Regions from separate parts of the Streptosporangium becharense genome, predicted to be linked through region 3. Evidence: riboswitches for the same ligand, from Rfam matches in the RefSeq annotation. Region 3 holds a riboswitch; each other region holds the start of a gene.
What was found. Region 3 has a riboswitch for S-adenosylmethionine ahead of thrC (threonine synthase). Riboswitches for the same ligand answer to the same signal wherever they lie in the genome.

Region 1: another riboswitch for S-adenosylmethionine. It lies ahead of F4562_RS08435 (FAD/NAD(P)-binding protein); the one in region 3 lies ahead of thrC (threonine synthase).
Region 2: another riboswitch for S-adenosylmethionine. It lies ahead of F4562_RS18180 (aminotransferase class V-fold PLP-dependent enzyme); the one in region 3 lies ahead of thrC (threonine synthase).

Annotation. Positions count from the first base shown of each region.
Region 1 is NZ_JACHMP010000001.1:1,970,824-1,976,551, forward strand. It holds gene F4562_RS08435 (FAD/NAD(P)-binding protein) at 140-1,798, opposite strand; SAM riboswitch class IV at 2,038-2,147, opposite strand; gene F4562_RS08440 (DUF402 domain-containing protein) at 2,215-2,706, shown strand; gene F4562_RS08445 (enoyl-CoA hydratase-related protein) at 2,848-3,621, opposite strand; gene F4562_RS08450 (nitric oxide synthase oxygenase) at 3,871-4,992, opposite strand; tRNA gene F4562_RS08455 (tRNA-Asn) at 5,336-5,411, opposite strand; gene F4562_RS08460 (YtxH domain-containing protein) at 5,584-5,728, shown strand, end outside.
Region 2 is NZ_JACHMP010000001.1:4,122,779-4,128,506, forward strand. It holds gene F4562_RS18175 (NADH-quinone oxidoreductase subunit D) at 1-1,164, opposite strand, end outside; gene F4562_RS18180 (aminotransferase class V-fold PLP-dependent enzyme) at 1,182-2,504, opposite strand; SAM riboswitch class IV at 2,557-2,672, opposite strand; gene F4562_RS18185 (TerC family protein) at 2,820-3,596, shown strand; gene F4562_RS18190 (cytochrome P450) at 3,790-4,989, shown strand; gene F4562_RS18195 (SAM-dependent methyltransferase) at 5,077-5,728, opposite strand, start outside.
Region 3 is NZ_JACHMP010000001.1:4,359,563-4,365,290, reverse strand. It holds gene groL (chaperonin GroEL) at 1-793, opposite strand, end outside; gene F4562_RS19335 (cold-shock protein) at 1,166-1,366, opposite strand; gene F4562_RS19330 (MoaD/ThiS family protein) at 1,804-2,079, opposite strand; gene thrC (threonine synthase) at 2,102-3,379, opposite strand; SAM riboswitch class I at 3,394-3,534, opposite strand; gene F4562_RS19320 (GNAT family N-acetyltransferase) at 3,785-4,120, opposite strand; gene F4562_RS19315 (RNA polymerase sigma factor) at 4,235-4,798, opposite strand; gene F4562_RS19310 (alpha,alpha-trehalose-phosphate synthase (UDP-forming)) at 5,033-5,728, shown strand, end outside.

The sequences.
Region 1 (5,728 bases), 2.4 Mb from region 3:
CGGTTCCCGGGCGGTGCCGCCGCAGGGCCGGGAATGCCTCCCCTCCCGCCGGGACGGCCGCGACGGCGCGGGAGGGGACGGGCCTGACGGGCCTGAACCGCCGGGAGGCACCTCCGCGTCCTCGCGGTCAGGCTCACTGTCAAGCGACGTGGTGGAGGTGGGTGCCGACGGCTTCGGACAATACGATCCGGGCGAGCGCGTCGGTGTGGCGGAGGAGTGGGGCGTCGGTGCCAGGGCGGGTGAAGCCGTCGTCGGCCGGGCCGCCGGAGGTCCGGGGGCCGAAGGCGAACCTGCGAGGGTGGGGGATGCCGGACTGGTCGAGCACCCGATGGTCGGCCGGACGCACCCCGAGCAGGCCGGACTCCTCCGTGACCTCGCCCCGCCCCCGCAGGGAGGCGATCAGCGGGTCGGCGGCCCCGCTCACGCCGGACGCGGACGATCGGGCCCCGCTCACGCCGGACACGGACGATCGGGCCTCGATCAAGGTTTCCGCCCGGACGGTGCCGGGCACGGTGGGGCTCTGCGCCAGCCACCGTCCTTCGTGGTGCTCGACGCGTAGGCCGGCGCCGAGGAAGGTGAGCACGCCCGCGCTGACCAGCGCGCGCAGTTCCTCCAGGCGGGAGCCGGGCGGTCCGCCGGTGACGTGGTCGAAGAAGCTCTGGAACCACGGGTCGTGGATGCCCCGCGCGGCGAGAACACCGTGAACCGGGAACAGGGCCAGGACGACGGCGTGGTCGGCGCTGTGCCCGGGGTCGGCGCGCCGCTCCAGGTCGGCCGCGAGGTAGCCGCGCATCCACTTCTGCAGCCCGGCCGCGTCACCGAACCGCATGCCCTCCAGGGGCCGGTCCAGGCGCTCGAGGTCAAGCCGGTCCCGGTGCCGGGGAACGGCCGTGCGGATCAGCTTGCGCATCTCGGGACTGCGCCACTCCTCCGCGGCGAACGCCTCCTCGAATCCCGGCCAGGCGAGGCAGGACCGCTCGGGATGGGCGGTGATCAGCTCGTGGTAGTAGGCGAAGGTCAGCTCCTTGGCGACCAGCGGCCAGAGGTCCCTGCGGAAGTTCCACGGCCCGTCACCCGCCGTCCGCACGGTGGGGAAGCGAGGCGCCGGCGGGCGGGCGCCCGCAAGGAGACGGCCGGTCCGGGCACGGTACGGCACTCCGCGGTGCGACCCGGTGTGGAGCAGGGGTTCCCGCCCGCTGGGCAGGTAGACCAGCTCGCCGTCGTACTCGCGGGAGAAGCGTCCGCCGCGACCGGAGGTGAGCAGTGTCGTCAGGTCGGTGAAAGCCGCCCCCAGACCGCGTATGATCACCGGCTCGCCGGCGGGGATCCCGTCCGGGTCGAGGTTCGCCGCGTGTGGGGTGGGCGGACGGTCCGGGCCGGTGCACGCGATCCGGGCGTCCGGCTCGTCCTCCTGCCCGACCGAGGTCCGCCCGTCCCCCTGCCCGACCGGGGCTGGCCCGTGCTCCTGCCGGGCGGAGGTCGGGTCATGGTGTTCCCCCGCGAGGATCACGGCGTCGACGTCGAGCGTCCGGCCGTCCTCCAACCGGACCGCCTGCCCGCCGGGGACGTCGACCAGGTCGACCGCCCGGGTGACGTGCACGTGTACCCGGACCCCGCGGGGAGCCGCCCGTAACAGATCGGTCCGCTCCCGGCCCCGGATCTCGTCCGGGGGGTGCGGGTCGACGACGTGCAGGTCCAGCGGTGGCAGGCCGAGCAGTCCGGAGGCGTTGGCGCAGATCTGTTCCACCAGGCAGGTGCCCGCGGGGCCGGCGCCGATCACGGCGATCGAGGCGGTCATAGCGCGGCCGCTCTGCGGCGGGCCCCGTCCCGGCCTGCGTGGAGCGGCGCGCCGCGGAGCCGCCGGGCACCGCCCCCCTCCCCGGGAACGGGGACCGCGCCGGAACCGGCGTTCCCGGGGAGGGGGGACGGGAGGCCCGGACGGCGACAGCCGCGGGTGCCGAGGAAGGCGGGGACCGTGTTCAGTGTGATCTCTGACATGTCGTCGCTCCAGGCATGCCTCGGTGGCCCCGTGACGGGTCCGCGCACTCGCGGCACGCCTGCCGTGCCGCCAGGTCTTCCCGGGGCGTCCCGCCGTGGTGGGAGGGACGCCGGTCAGCCGGCCGGGCCTCACGCTGACGCTCTTAACCTAGTTATAAGGTAGGAAATACATGGATCATTGTCAAGCCGTATGGTCAGGGCATGTCACACGAGAGCGTGAGAGTGGTTTACCGCAAGTACGACGGATCGCTGCACTGGCACCACCGCGGCCTGCTGCTCGGCGAGGACGAACACGGCGTCTGGACCGGTTGCGTGGCCGGCTCCAGCGGCCACAAGGGTGACGGGCCCCCGGTCGTATGGCCCTACGCGTTCGTGATGCTCTTCCCCCGAGACGGCTGGTGGACCGCCGTCTTCAACGCCGCCCCGAACGACGTCGAGATCTACTGCGACGTCTCCACCGTGCCGCGGTGGAGCGACGGCGAGGTGACCATGGTCGATCTGGACCTCGACGTGATCCGAATGCGAGGGAACGGCCGGGTCTTCCTCGACGACGAGGACGAGTTCGAGGAGCACCGGGTCCGGTACGCCTACCCGCCCGACGTCGTCGAGAACGCCCGTGCCGCCGCCGACCGGCTGCTGGAGGCCGTCGGCGCCGGTGCCGCCCCCTTCGGATCCGCGGCGCCCCACTGGCTGGCCCGGGTCACCTGAGCCCGGCCCGCCCACCCCGGATCCGCGGCCCCCGCCGACCGGCCCGGACCACCCGAGCCTCACACCCCGGATCCGCGTCCCTCGCCGACCGGCCCGGACCACCCGAGCCCGGCACATCTGCGCGCCGCGGGTGCGCCGGGCCTACAGGGGCGGGAACTCGGGGGCGCGGCGCTCGACGAAGCTCGCGACGCCCTCGGCGAAGTCGGGCCGAGAGAAGGACTCCGCCATCAGGCGGACGGCCGCGGACTCGGCCTCTTCCAGGCTGCGCCGCCAGTCACCCCAGACCTGGCGTTTGATCACGGCCATCGAGGCCGGAGAGCTGTACACCGCGAGCTCACGGGCGTAGGCCAGCGTCTCGGCGAGCAGCCCCTCCCCCGGCACCGACCGGGCGGCCAGCCCCAGCTCGAACGCCTCGGCACCGGTGAAGGTGCGGCCGGACAGCAGAAGGTCCATCGCCTTCGCCTGTCCCACCAACCGGGGCAGGATCCACGACAGACCGTACTCGGCGATCAGGCCGCGCCGGGCGAAAGCTGTGGTCCACTTGGCTTCGGCCGCGGTGAAGACCAGGTCGCAGACCAGGGCGTGGACCATGCCGAGGCCGGCGCAGGCACCGTTGACCGCCGCGATGACCGGCTTGCGGATCGTGGCCGGGAAGGTCGTGGGACGCGGGTCCGGCCGGGAGTCGTAGGAGCCGTCCTGGATGGCGTGGAGCGTCTGGAAGTCGGCTCCGGCGCAGAAGCCCCTGCCCGCGCCGGTGACGACGATCACCCGGACCTCGGGATCCTTCTCCGCCTCGGCCAGCAGGTCGAAGTAGCGTCGCCCCATCTCGTCGGTCCAGGCGTTGAGCCGGTCCGGCCGGTTGAACGTCAGCGTCAGCACGCCCTGTTCGACGGACGGCAGAACCAGGTCCAGCATCCCGACTCCCTCCTGGGAGCCCTCGCCCTGTGCGGGGGCGTCCCCGTCCGGCGTTCCGGACCGGAACGCCGCAGAATATAGTTCTACACTTTTTCTCCCTCCGGCGACAGCGCGCGGCGTATCGGGGTCCGCCGGGGCGTCGGACCGGTCTCGATCCCGTACCGGGGTCCCCGGGCGTCGGACCGGCCCCCGATCCCGTACCGGACTCGCCGAGACGCCGGACCGGTTCCGCCCGGCCGCTTGCCGTAATCACCCTCCCGGCGCGTCCCAGCGGCCGAGGGCCCGCTCCAGCGAGTCGGGGTGGTAGGTGAAGTTCGGCGACAGGCTCACGTCGTCGTAGTAGCGGTGGAAGACCGGCGTGGCCGAGCCCGACATGGGTGGCACGATCCACGTCCAGTCGGCCGGGCAGACCCGTCCGGCTCGTTCCTCACGCTCCAGGTGGGTCAGGAAACGGTGGGACTCGGTGTGGTGGTCGGTGATCGTCACCCCCGCCCGGTCGAAGGAGTGCAGGACCGCCACGTTCAGCTCCACCAGAGCGCGGTCACGCCAGAGTGAGCGCTCCGTGCCAGTGTCCAGGTTCAGCCTATGGGCGATCAGCGACGTCAGGTCGTAGCGGTCGGCGTCGGCCAGGTTGCGGGCACCGATCTCGGTGCCCATGTACCACCCGTTGAACGGCGCCGACCGGTAGCAGACACCGCCGATCTCCAGGCACATGCCGGATATCGCGGGCACGGCGTGCCAGCGCAGCCCCAGTTCGGCGAACCAGGGGTGGGAGGGATGGGAGAGCGCGACCTCCAGCACGGCGTCGCCGGGGATCGTCGACAACAGCGGCGGCCCGTCGCCCATCGAGATCACCAGGGGAAGCACGTCGAAGGGACTCCCCGGACCGCCCGGCCAGCCGAGCTTGCCCACCATCGTGGTGAAGTCGGCGTAGCGGGGGTCACCGACGATCGACCCGTCGTCCATGGCGTACCCGGCGTACCGGATGAGCTGCTCGTTCCAGATCCGCGGGCCCGGTGCCCCGGGGCGGTCCTGGGCGAACACCGTCATCGTCGGACGGATCCGGCGGCCCGGCGCGGCGTCCCGCAGGTGGTTGACGCACTCGACGGCGACGCCCTCGGGCGTGTCGACGTGCCGCCGGTCGCGTACGCGCAGCGAGCGCCAGTAGAGCCGCCCGATGCACCGGCCGCTGTTGCGCCAGGCCACCCTGGCGCCGAACGTCAGCTCCCCGGGGGTGTGGGTGTACGTCCCCGTCCGCGCGATCTCCGCGCGCACCTCGCGCAGGCGCGAACGTAGGTCCCCCGCGCCGGGGTTCTCCGCGTGGAAGAGCCTCAGATAGTCCTCGGCCGCCGTCATGTCGACGGGAGGCACCGCGTGCTCCGGCCCCTCCGTACGGACGCCGCGAACCGCTTCCGGCCCGCCGTGCCGTGATCTCCGCCAGGTCAGCACTGCAACAACCACCCAGGTGGCTCACGGGCACGACGGCCGTTCCGGGCGGCACGGTGCCCTGGGCACAGCGGCCCTTCCCCGCTGTGCTCGTTGTGGTCCGCGGCGAACGCGCACCGGCGTGTCCGGCCCACCGGATCACACAGGGCGATCGGAGGGACACCGCGCGCGGCGACCCCTATTTTCCGGGATTCACCGGGATTTGTCCCCGGAACCGGCGCAGGAGACGCGAAAGGCCCCGGGAGCTGGGCTCCCGGGGCCTTCAGACTGGCTCCCGCGATAGGACTCGAACCTATAACCTGCCGGTTAACAGCCGGCTGCTCTGCCGATTGAGCTACACGGGATCGTGCGTTTGCGCTGTTCGGCGGGGTTTCTCCCCGTTCCTTGCGGCGCATGAATAGATTAGCGCACTCGGGGGGTGCGTGTCGCATCGATACTCCGGGGTAGTCCCGAGTCGACTGCACTCCGCGGATGATGAAGGATCAAGGTCGGCGGAGCCTGCTTGTGGAGGTGGACATGCGTTATCGACTGATGTTCGGGGTGGGTCTCGCGATCGGCTACATCTTGGGGAGCCGCGCCGGCCGGGAGCGCTATGAGGAGATCAAACGGATGGCCCAGCGGGTGTCGGACAACCCCACCATCCAGGAGACCGCCGGCCTTG
Region 2 (5,728 bases), 240 kb from region 3:
TGAGCCGAGGATGGCGACCATGTCGGAGACGAGATGACCGGGAAGCATCTCGCGCAGCACCTGGACGTTGTTGAAGGAGGCCGAGCGGAGCTTCAGCCGCCACGGTGTCTTCTCCCCGCGCGAGACCAGGTAGTAGCCGTTGAGGCCCAGCGGGTTCTCCGTCCAGGCGTAGGTGTGGCCCTCCGGCACCTTCAGCACCTTGGGCAGGCGCTGGTTGATCGGCCCCGGCGGCAGTTCGCGGATGCGTTCCACGCAGGCGTCGGCCAGGTCCAGGGAGACCTTGAGCTGCTCCAGCAGCACCTCGAAGCGGGCCAGGCAGTCTCCGGCCGACCGGGTGACGACCTTCACCGGCAGCTCGCCGTAGGCCAGGTAGGGTTCGTCCCTGCGCAGGTCGACGTCGACGCCGGAGGCGCGGGCGATCGGGCCGCTCACGCCGTACTGCATGATCGTCTCGCGGTCCAGGACGCCCACGCCGCGCGTGCGGGCCAGGAAGATCTCGTTTCCGGAGATCAGGTTCTCGATGTCGGGCAGTCGGCGCCGCACGTCGGCCACCGCCCGGGAGACCCGGCCCAGCCACCCCTCGGGCAACTCCTCCTTCAGGCCGCCGACCCGGTTGAACATGTAGTGCATGCGTCCGCCGGAGATCTCCTCCATCACCGCCTGGAGGGTCTCGCGCTCCCGGAACGCGTAGAAGATCGAGGTGATCGCGCCGAGTTCCAGGGGATAGGAGCCGAGGAACATCAGATGGCTGAGCACCCGGTTGAGCTCGGCCATCAGGGTGCGGGTCCACACCGCCCTGACCGGCGTCTCCATGCCGAGCATGCGTTCCACCGCCAGCACGACGCCCAGCTCGTTGGCGAACGCCGACAGCCAGTCGTGCCGGTTGGCGAGCACGATGATCTGCCGGTAGTCGCGGACCTCGAACAACTTCTCCGCGCCGCGGTGCATGTAGCCGACGATCGGCTCGGCCGCGCTGATCCGCTCGCCGTCCAGGGTGAGCCGCAGCCGCAGCACGCCGTGCGTGGACGGGTGCTGCGGCCCGATGTTGAGGACCATGTCCTCGGTGGCGAGCTCCTTGCCGTGCGCTTCCTGCACGGCGCCGGCTCCCGCACCGATCCCCACGTCCAGGCTCCGGGGTGCGCCTTCGGCACGAGGCTCAGTCATAACCCCATGCTGTCACGTCAACCGCGAGAGACAAGATCCCGCAGGGCGGTGACGAGGCGGTCGACGTGTTCGGCGGTGGTGCCGATGCCGATGGAGGCGCGGACGGCGGAGGCGGTGCCGTCCTCGCAGCCGCCGTCCGCGGTGCCCAGGAGGTGGCGGACGAAGGGGTGAGCGCAGAACTTGCCGTCGCGGACGCCGATCCCGTAGTCGGCGGAGAGCGCCTCGGCGACCTCGCGGGCGGTGAAGCCCTCGACCACGAAGGAGACGATGCCGACGCGGGGGTGGTCCGGGCCCCACAGCGACAGCTCCCTGACACCCGGGACGGTCGCCAGCCCCGCGCGCAGGCGGTGCAGGAGGCGTTCCTCCTCGCGGACCAGCACGCTCCACCCGGTGGCGCTCAGGGCGTCGCAGGCGGCGGCCAGCGCGACGGCGCCCAGGACGTTCGGGGTGCCGGCCTCGTGCCGGCTCTCCGGGTCGTCGTGCCAGTCGGCCTCGCCGTCGCCCACGGCCCTGACCGCGCCGCCGCCCCGCAGGTACGGTTCCGCCCGCGCCAGCCAGTCGGAACGGCCGATCAGCGCACCGGTGCCGAACGGGGCGTACAGCTTGTGGCCGGAGAAGACCACGTAGTCGAGGTCGAGCGCGGTCAGGTTGAGGCGGCGGTGCGGGACGAGCTGGGCGGCGTCGACGAGGATGCGGGCGCCGTGCCGGTGGGCGATGTGGGCCAGGGCGGCGATCGGCCACAGCTCACCGGTGACGTTGGAGGCGGCGGTCACCACCAGCAGCTTGGGGCCGTCGAGCGCGGCCAGGGCCTCGTCGGCGGCACGGACGGCCTCGCCGGGGAAGGCCGGCGGCGCCAGCCGCACGGCGTCGCCCCAGGGCAGCAGGGAGGCGTGGTGCTCGGTGTCGAAGACCACGGCGGTGGTCCCCGCCGGCAGGCTGCGGGCCAGCAGGTTGGTCGCGTCGGTGGTGTTGCGGGTGAAGATCACCGAGTCGTCGGGGCGGGCTCCGACGAAGGCGCGGACGGTGTGCCGGGCCTGCTCGTAGCGGGCCGTGGTGAGCTGGGACGCGTACCCGGCGCCGCGGTGGACGCTGGAGTAGGCCGGGAGCGCGGCGGCGACGGCGGCGCTCACCGGCTCCAGACAGGGGGCGCTGGCGGCGTAGTCGAGGTTGGCGTAGCGGACGATCCGGCCGCCCCGGACCGGGACCTCCAGGTCCGAGCCGAGCACCGCGGGGATCGGCCGGTCGCCGGACGGGCGGGCCGCGAGGGTTCGCGGAGCCGCGGCGGCGTCCGGGGACGCGGTGTCGGCGGCGGCAGTGGTGAAGATCGTCAGAGTGGACACGCCGGCGCTCCTTCGAGGTCGTCGGACCCCAAGCCGTGGCGTTGGTGCGTGGAGCCCGCGCTTGCCCGGCACGCTGCGCGCCGGACCAGGTCTTCACCCGGGGCACCCCGCCGCGGACGCGAGGGTTGCCGGCCAGCGAGCCGGGGCTTGTCACTGGCACTCATGACCTACGCCGGAACTATAACCGACCCCGGGCCGCCTCTCGCAAGTCCGAAATGTAATCAGGCCGATACGTGGGCAGGAACTTCCGGTGCCCGTCGGTCGTCCTGGCAGTCAGCCGACGGAACCCGACAGGGACCGACAGAGGAGGAAGCGATGGACTGGGTGACCAACCCGGAGATATGGATAGGGTTCTTCACCCTTGTCGCCCTGGAGATCGTCCTGGGCATCGACAACATCATCTTCATTTCGATCCTGGTCGGGAAGCTCCCCGAGGCGCAACGCGACCGGGCACGCAAGATCGGCCTCATGGTCGCCCTGGTCAGCCGGCTGGCGCTGCTGCTGGCGCTGTCGTGGGTGATACGCCTCACCAACCCGCTCTTCGAGGTCTTCGGGCAGGGGATATCGGGGCGTGACCTGATCCTGATAATCGGCGGGCTGTTCCTGCTGGGCAAGAGCGTCTTCGAGGTGCACGACAGCCTGGAGGGCAAGTCCGGCCACGCCGGGAGCAAGGTGGCCGCGTCCTTCGGTGCCGTGATCGTCCAGATCATGATCCTCGACATCGTCTTCTCGCTCGACTCGGTGATCACCGCGGTCGGCATGGTCGACGAGGTCGGCGTCATGATCGCTGCCGTCATCGTCGCCGTCGCCGTGATGCTGGTCGCCTCCGGGCCGATCAGTCACTTCGTGGACCGGCACCCGAGCATCAAGATGCTCGCGCTGTCCTTCCTGATCCTGATCGGCGTCGTGCTGATCGCCGAGGGCTTCGAGCAGCACATCTCCAAGGGGTACATCTACTTCGCGATGGCGTTCTCGCTGGTGGTGGAACTGTTCAACATCCGGCTGCGTTCCAAGGCGGGCAGGGACGAACCGGTGGAACTGCACCGCCGCTACGAGCCCGAGGAGCAGGCGGGCGGACGCGCCGACTCCTGAGCGCCGGCCCTCGCGGACCGGTCGCCGTACGCCAGCTCCCGTGTGCGGGCAGCCGCGGGCCGGTTCGCGAGGGCCGGTCGCCGCAGACGGATCCCGCGTGCCGGTCGCCACACCCGGCGGCCCTCACGTGGGGCCGCCGGGCCGCCGTACCTCTCGGCTGGGAGGTCGCTGAGCTGGCGATTACGATGCATGAGTGCGTTTTGATCCTTGGAATCCGGAATTCATCGCCCACCCGTACGACGCCTACGACGAGCTGAGACGGGAACGGCCGGTCAGCTTCTTCGAGCCGACCGGCCAGTGGCTGATCGCCCGGCACGCCGACGTCAACGCGCTGCTGCGCGACCGCAGGCTCGGCCGGTCCTACCTGCACGTCGCCACCCACCAGGAGTTCGGCAGGCCGGACGACCCCGAGTTCCAGGATCCGTTCTGGCGGGTGGTCAGGGCGGGCATGCTCGACGTCGAGCCGCCCGTCCACACCCGTCTGCGGCGGCTGGTCTCCAAGGCGTTCACCCCGCGGATGGTCGAGGCGCTCCGTCCCAAGGTCGCCCGGATCGCCGGCGAGCTGGTGGAGGCGTTCGTCGAGCGCGGCGGCGGAGACCTGATCGCCGAGGTCGCCGAGCCGCTCCCGGTGACCGTGATCGCCGAGATGCTCGGCGTGCCCGAGGCCGACCGCCACCTGCTCCGGCCGTGGTCCGCCGACATCTGCGGCATGTACGAGCTCAACCCCTCCGTCGAGGCCCAGCACACCGCGGTCCGCGCCGCCCAGGAGTTCTCGGACTACCTGGTCGGGCTGGCCCGATCCCGTCGCGCCGACCCCGGCGACGACCTCATCAGCGCGCTCGCCCTGGTCGCCGACGAGGGGGACAGGCTCACCGAGGAAGAGCTGGTCGGCACCTGCGTGCTGCTGCTCAACGCCGGGCACGAGGCCACCGTCAACGTCACCGGCAACGGCTGGTGGTCGCTGTTCCGCAACCCCGCCGAACTGGAGCGGCTGCGCGCGGACCACGGTCTGCTGCCCACCGCGATCGAGGAGCTGATGCGCTGGGACACGCCGCTGCAGATGTTCGAACGCTGGGTGCTCGAGGACATCTCGGTGGGCGGGGTGGACATCCCGCGCGGCACCGAGGTCGCGCTGCTGTTCGGCTCCGCCAACCGCGACCCCGAGGTCTTCGCCGACCCCGACCGCCTGGACGTGAGCCGGGCCGACAACCCGCACATCTCCTTCGGCGCAGGCATCCACTTCTGCCTGGGCGCCCCGCTGGCCAGGATCGAGCTGGCCGAGTCGTTCGGTGCCCTGCTGCGCAGGGCACCGAAGATGGAGCTCGTCGCCGAACCGTCCTGGGGTCCCGGCTACGTCATCCGCGGGCTGCGCTCCCTGGACGTGACCGTCTGACACGTCTGACGTCTCGCGAGTGACCGCCGCCGGGGTGTCACCGGGCGGTCGTCACCGGGTGACCGCCGCCGGGTGGTCGTCACCGGATCAGGAACGGGTCTGGACCAGCCAGCCGAACCCGCCGAACCCCTCGGCGGCGATCAGCTCCGCCTCCTCGGAGGCGCGGGCCAGGGCCTGCAGGTAGCCGCGCGGGTCGTCACGGGCGCGCTCGACGGGCGGACGGCCACCGGTGACGCCCAGCGCGCGCAGCGCCTCGCGCTGGGTGGTCAGGGCCGTGGTGACGGCTCCCACCCGCTCCCCGGCGTCCGCGCAGGCGTCCAGAGCCACATGGGCGGTGATGTCGCACGAGCCGTCGGGCACGGGCGTGACCGTCGCGCCGTCGCGGTATCCGGTCAGCGTGCCGTAGGGCGGGCGATCGCCGCGGGAGTGGGCGTAGTCGATCGCGATCGCCCAGCCGCGCGCGAGCCGGCCGATCACCGCGGCCCACGCCTCGTCGCGCGGTCTGCCGATCTCGGCCCGCTCGCCCGCGGTCCGTATCGGCCACCAGCGGTCCAGCCAGGCCAGATCCGCCTCGGCCGGTCTGTCGCCCAGCCGTTCCCCGCCGTCGGCGGGGTCGACCAGCACCAGCCGGGGCCCGTCGGCGGTCTGCTCGGCGAGGTCGACGGGGATGTTGTCCAGCCACTCGTTGGCGACCACCAGCCCGCGGACTCCCTCCGGCATGGCTCGTGCCCAGACGACC
Region 3 (5,728 bases):
TGTTGACGACCAGGGTGGCCAGGGCCTCGCCCTCGATGTCCTCGGCGATGATCAGCAGCGGCTTGCCGGCCTGCACGACCTTGTCGAGAACCGGGAGCAGGTCCTTGTTGGCGGAGACCTTGGAGTTGACGACGAGGATGTACGGGTCCTCGAGGACGGCCTCCATGCGCTCCGGGTCGGTCACGAAGTAGGGCGAGATGTAGCCCTTGTCGAAGCGCATACCCTCGGTGAGCTCAAGCTCCAGCCCGAAGGTGTTGCTCTCCTCGACGGTGATGACGCCTTCCTTGCCCACCTTGTCCATCGCCTCGGCGATCATCTCGCCGATCTGCGGGTCGCCGGCGGAGATCGAGGCCGTGGAGGCGATCTGCGCCTTCGTCTCCACGTCCTTGGCCAGCTTGGAGAGCTCCTCGGAGACACGCTCGACAGCGGCCTCGATGCCCTTCTTCAGGGCCATGGGGTTGGCGCCGGCGGCAACGTTGCGCAGACCCTCGCGGACGAGAGCCTGGGCGAGGACGGTGGCGGTGGTGGTGCCGTCACCTGCGACGTCGTCGGTCTTCTTGGCGACTTCCTTGACAAGCTCGGCCCCGATCTTCTCCCACGGGTCTTCGAGCTCGATCTCCTTGGCGATGGAGACACCGTCGTTGGTGATGGTGGGGGCGCCCCACTTCTTCTCCAGAACGACGTTACGGCCCTTGGGGCCGAGGGTCACCTTGACCGCGTCCGCGAGCTGGTTCATACCGCGCTCGAGACCGCGACGGGCGTCCTCGTTAAACGAGATCATCTTGGCTGCCATACGGCTAGACCTCCCAAAGACAGGGTGGCTTGCACCGGACCGAGTCGACGCCCGCGACGGCATGTGGGCCCACGACTCCGTTCGGCAGGCCCCATCGCCTCGATCCAGGGTTGGCACTCTCAAACCGTGAGTGCCAACCATCTGTTTAGCACTCTACCCTGCCGAGTGCAAGCCGCACCCCCATGACCTGCGACCGCCCCGGGAAGCCGGATCCCATGCCCTGCGACCACCCGGGAGGCCGGATCCCGGCCGGAAAGCGGAGGCCCGGCCCACCCGCCAAGGGGATGGGCCGGGCCTCCGCGACGGTTCCGGCGGACTGCGCTGCCACCGGACCCAGCCGAAACTTTCCGCAGAATTCACGGAACGGCTACGTCAGACCGCCCGGACGGACTCCGCCTGCGGGCCTTTCTGACCTTGGGTGATCTCGAACTCGACCCGCTGGCCCTGTTCGAGTGAGCGGTAACCGTCCATCATGATTGCGGAGTAATGGACGAACACATCCTTACCACCGTCTACCGCGATGAAGCCGTAGCCCTTGTCCGCGTTGAACCATTTGACGGTGCCCTGCGCCACTTGCGACTCCTCTTACTGGGCTTGAGGACGACGCCCATTCCTCTCGCGAAGTCCTCAATCTCCGAGGCGGAGACATCGCCTACGTCGATCGCCCTCGACCATACCTGTGAGACGCGGTTGGGCAACAGAGTCAACCAACAAACTCCCTCTTTACCGACGCATTTAGTACGCGAGGATGTTTGGTTATCACGATTAGTTAGTTAAAGATTACATTATTTTACGGAGCCAACGAATGCGACCTCGCGCCACAAAGCATGACACCCGCCCGGCGGAAGCCGGGCGGGTGTCATATGAGGTGGTACAGAGTGTGCCCCAGGCGGTCCCACGGGAGCGGGATCCGGTGCGGGACCGCCGAATCGGTGCGGGAGCGGGATCCGAAGCGGAGCCGCCGGGTCTGCGCGGGAGGGGGATCCGGTGCGGGACCGCCGAATCCGGGGTCAGCCCCCGGCGACCGCCGGGATGATGGAGATCTGGGCACCCGCGGGCGTGGCGGTGTCGAGATTGTCGGCGAAACGGACGTCCTCATCACCGACGTAGACGTTCACGAAACGCCGGATCTTCCCGGTCTCGTCGAGAATCCGGGCTCCGATGCCGGGGAAGTCCGCGTCCAGCTTCTGCAGAACGTCACGAAGGGTGGCACCCTCGGCGTTCACCTCGGCGGCTCCGCCGGTGTAAGTCCGGAGGATCGTCGGAATCCGTACAGAAACGCTCATAATTCAATACCTTTCGCGATTTTTAGGCGATAGCCGTACGGAATGCGTCAAGAGACGGCCGGATGACCGCGGTGGGACGTGCCTGGCCGGCCACCGCGTCGAGGGTCTTCAGCCCGTCGCCGGTGTTGAGCACCACGGTCTCCGCCTCGGGATCGAGCACCCCGGAGGCGACCAGCTTGCGGAGGACTCCCACGGTGACGCCTCCGGCGGTCTCGGCGAAGATGCCCTCGGTTCGCGCCAGCAGGCGGATCGCCTCGACGATCTCGGCGTCGGTGACGTCCTCGACCGCCCCGCCGGTGCGGCGGGCGATGTCCAGCACGTAGGGGCCGTCGGCCGGGTTGCCGATCGCCAGCGACTTGGCGATGGTGTCGGGCTTGACCGGGCGGATCACGTCGTGACCCGCCTTGTACGCGGCCGAGACCGGCGAGCATCCCTCGGCCTGGGCCGCGAAGATCTTGTACGGCCTGTCCTCGACGAGGCCGAGGGCGATCAACTCCTTGAAGCCCTTGTCGATCTTCGTGAGCTGGGAGCCGGAGGCGACCGGGACGATGACCTGGTCCGGGATCCGCCAGCCGAGCTGCTCGGCGATCTCGTAGGCCAGGGTCTTGGAACCCTCGGCGTAGTAGGGCCGCAGGTTGACGTTGACGAAGCCCCAGCGGTCGCCCAGCTCGTCACCGATCAGCTCCGAGCAGAAGCGGTTGACGTCGTCGTAGGTCCCCTCGATGCCGACGAGCTTGCCGCCGTACACCGAGGCCATGACGATCTTGGCTTCCTCCAGGTTCGCCGGGATGAACACGCACGCGTCCAGCCCGGCGCGGGCCGCGGCGGCGGTGACCGCGCCCGCGAGATTGCCGGTGGAGGAGCAGGAGAGCGTGTGGAAGCCGAAGTTGCGGGCCGCCTCGACGGCGATGGCCACCACGCGGTCCTTGAAGGAGTGCGTGGGGTTGCCGGAGTCGTCCTTGATGTGCAGCGAGCGGATGCCCAGCTCACGGGCGAGGTTGTCGGCCTTGACCAGCTTGGTCCAGCCGGGGGCCATGTTGGGCTTGGTGGTCACGTCCGCCGGGACGGGCAGCAGCGCGCGGTAGCGCCAGATGTTGGTCGGCCCCTCGGCGATCTGAGCCCTGGTCACGCGACCGAACTCGTAGGCGATCTCCAGAGGCCCGAAACACTCGATACAGGCGAAGCTGGGACCGAGGTCGTAACGGGCACCGCACTCGCGGCAGGACAGCGCGACGGCGGGTCCGAAGTCTCCGGCGCGGGCGGGGGAAGCGGTGGTGTTCTCAGTGGTCGCAAGCACCATGAAGCGAGGCCTTTCCCTCATCTTCGTCTGCGACCACCTTGGCCGCAGACCGGAATTGGCACCTGTCCCGGCCGACCTCGTCAGATCACGAGTCTTGAACCGGGAGGGTTGCCGGGGCTTCGCAGGGCCGGTCCCTCCACCCCTCTGGATGAGCAAATGTTCAGTTGTGGACCTGACGGGCAGGTCTTCTGCACTCTACCCCGGCACACCGGGCCCCTGACCACCCGTCTCATATTTCAAGACGCAGCGTGTTACCTGACGGACAGATTGCCCTGCCGCGCGGGTCGGAACGGGGAGACCCTCCCTCGGGCCTCACCCGCCCGGGGGCGGGCGAGACCCGATCAGGGATCACTCGTCGTCGGCGAGGCCGCCGTGCGCCATGACGGCGCCTCTCCTGTCAGCCGGTCAGTTCGCGGACCGGGTCCGGACCCACCGCTCGATCGCGCCGTGCTCCGGATCCTCGATCCGGGCCTCGACGCTGAATCCGGCGTTGCGGAGCACCCCGCCGCAAGCGGCGTCACCCGCCGGCGTGTGCGCGGTCACGCGGGTGACCTCTCCGTGCCCGAGAACGCGGTCGACGAGTGCGATCGCGGCGGCGCCGGCGAGGCCGCGGCGGCGGAACCCCGGCGCGATCTCGTAACCGATCTCCACGGTCCCGTCGACGGGGACACCCTTGTAGCCCCCGGAGTGGTACCCGATCGGTACCGCGACCGAGAATAGTGGGCGGACAGATCCGCCCACACCGGGAATATGGAAGCTACGCCGACTCTGCGCTGCCGACCGGCCCGGCACGTCGGCACACCCTCGCACCACGACCGGCAACCCCCGGCTCGGCCGGAAACCCCGCGGACGGGATCAGAACAGGCCGTAGGCGTCGCCCAGGGCCCCCTGCACGTACTTACGCGCCTGGTGGATGCGGGACTTGGCGGTGCCGAGCGGGATGCCCAGCTGCTCGGCCACCTCGTTGTAGTCGAGCTGGCAGATGTCGCGCAGCACCAGCGCCTGGGCCAGCTCGGGCTTGTCGGTCTCCAGTGCCTCCATCGCGTCGAGGAGGTCCAGCCGGGAACCGGCGATCACGCTCACCCGGGCGACGTCGGGCTTCTGCAACAGCGGCAGCTCGTCCGAACTCTGCTCGGCGGCGCGGCGCTTCAGCGAACGGTAGGTGGTCCTGGCGCAGTTGGCCGTCACGATGTGCAGCCAGGTGCTGAACCGGGCACGCCCCTCGAAACGGCTGATGTTGCGCGCCACCGCCAGGAGGGTGTCCTGGCACGCCTCCTCGGCGTCCTGCCGGTAGGGGAGGATCCGGTGGCAGTGGCGGAAGACGTCGGGCTCGATCCGCTTCAGCAGTTCGCCGAGCGCACGGTGGTCGCCCCGGGCGGCCTCACGGGCCAGTTCCTCGGTCGTCTCATCCAGCGCCATCACGAGCCCCAATCAGCGGTCACAGTCGCAGACATCCTACGGTCGGGGGACACCTTTGCCGACCCGTCATACGGCTTCCGAAAGAACGCGAACCCACAGGCACCCATCGAGCTGCCGACAAGAGCTGACACAATCTGATGAACGGCGTTCCTCCTTGTTTCGAAGAGCAGGGCATCCCGGAGAGGTCCCGGCTAGCCTTCAGAACAGGCGTGTCCCTTAGGTCGAGGGGGTTGAATGAACGCGATCCTGGTCGCCTCGAACCGCGGCCCCGTCTCCTTCACTCTCTCCGACGACGGTTCCCTGTCCATTCGCCGGGGCGGAGGCGGCCTGGTCTCGGGCCTGTCCGAGGCCGCCAAGGATCTCGGCACGCTCTGGGTCTGCGCGGCGCTGTCCGACGGTGACCGCGGCGCCGCACGGCTGGCGCCCGGCGGCCGGATCGACCACGCCGGCTATGACACCGGAGCGCTGCGGATGCTCGACATCCCTCAGGCGACCTTCCACCGCGCCTACAACGCGGTGGCCAACTCCACCCTGTGGTTCGTCAACCATCTGCTGTACGACACCCCCAACCGGCCGCACTTCGACGCCAGGTTCCGCCGCGAGTGGGAGTCGTACCAGGCCTACAACGAGGCGTTCGCGATGGCGCTGGCCGAGGAGGCCGCGCACGGGGCACGGGTGATGGTGCAGGACTACCATCTGAGCCTCGCCCCGGCCATGCTCAGAGGCGAGCGACCGGACGTGCGGATCGCCCATTTCTCCCACACGCCGTGGGCTCCGCCCGAGTACTTCAGCCTGCTCCCCGACGACGTGGGGGTCGAGCTGCTGGAGGGGATCCTCGGCGCCGACCACGCGGGTTTCCTGACCGCCCGGTGGGGCGAGGCGTTCATGGACTGCTGCGAGGCGCTCCTCGGCGCCCGGGTCGACCGCGCC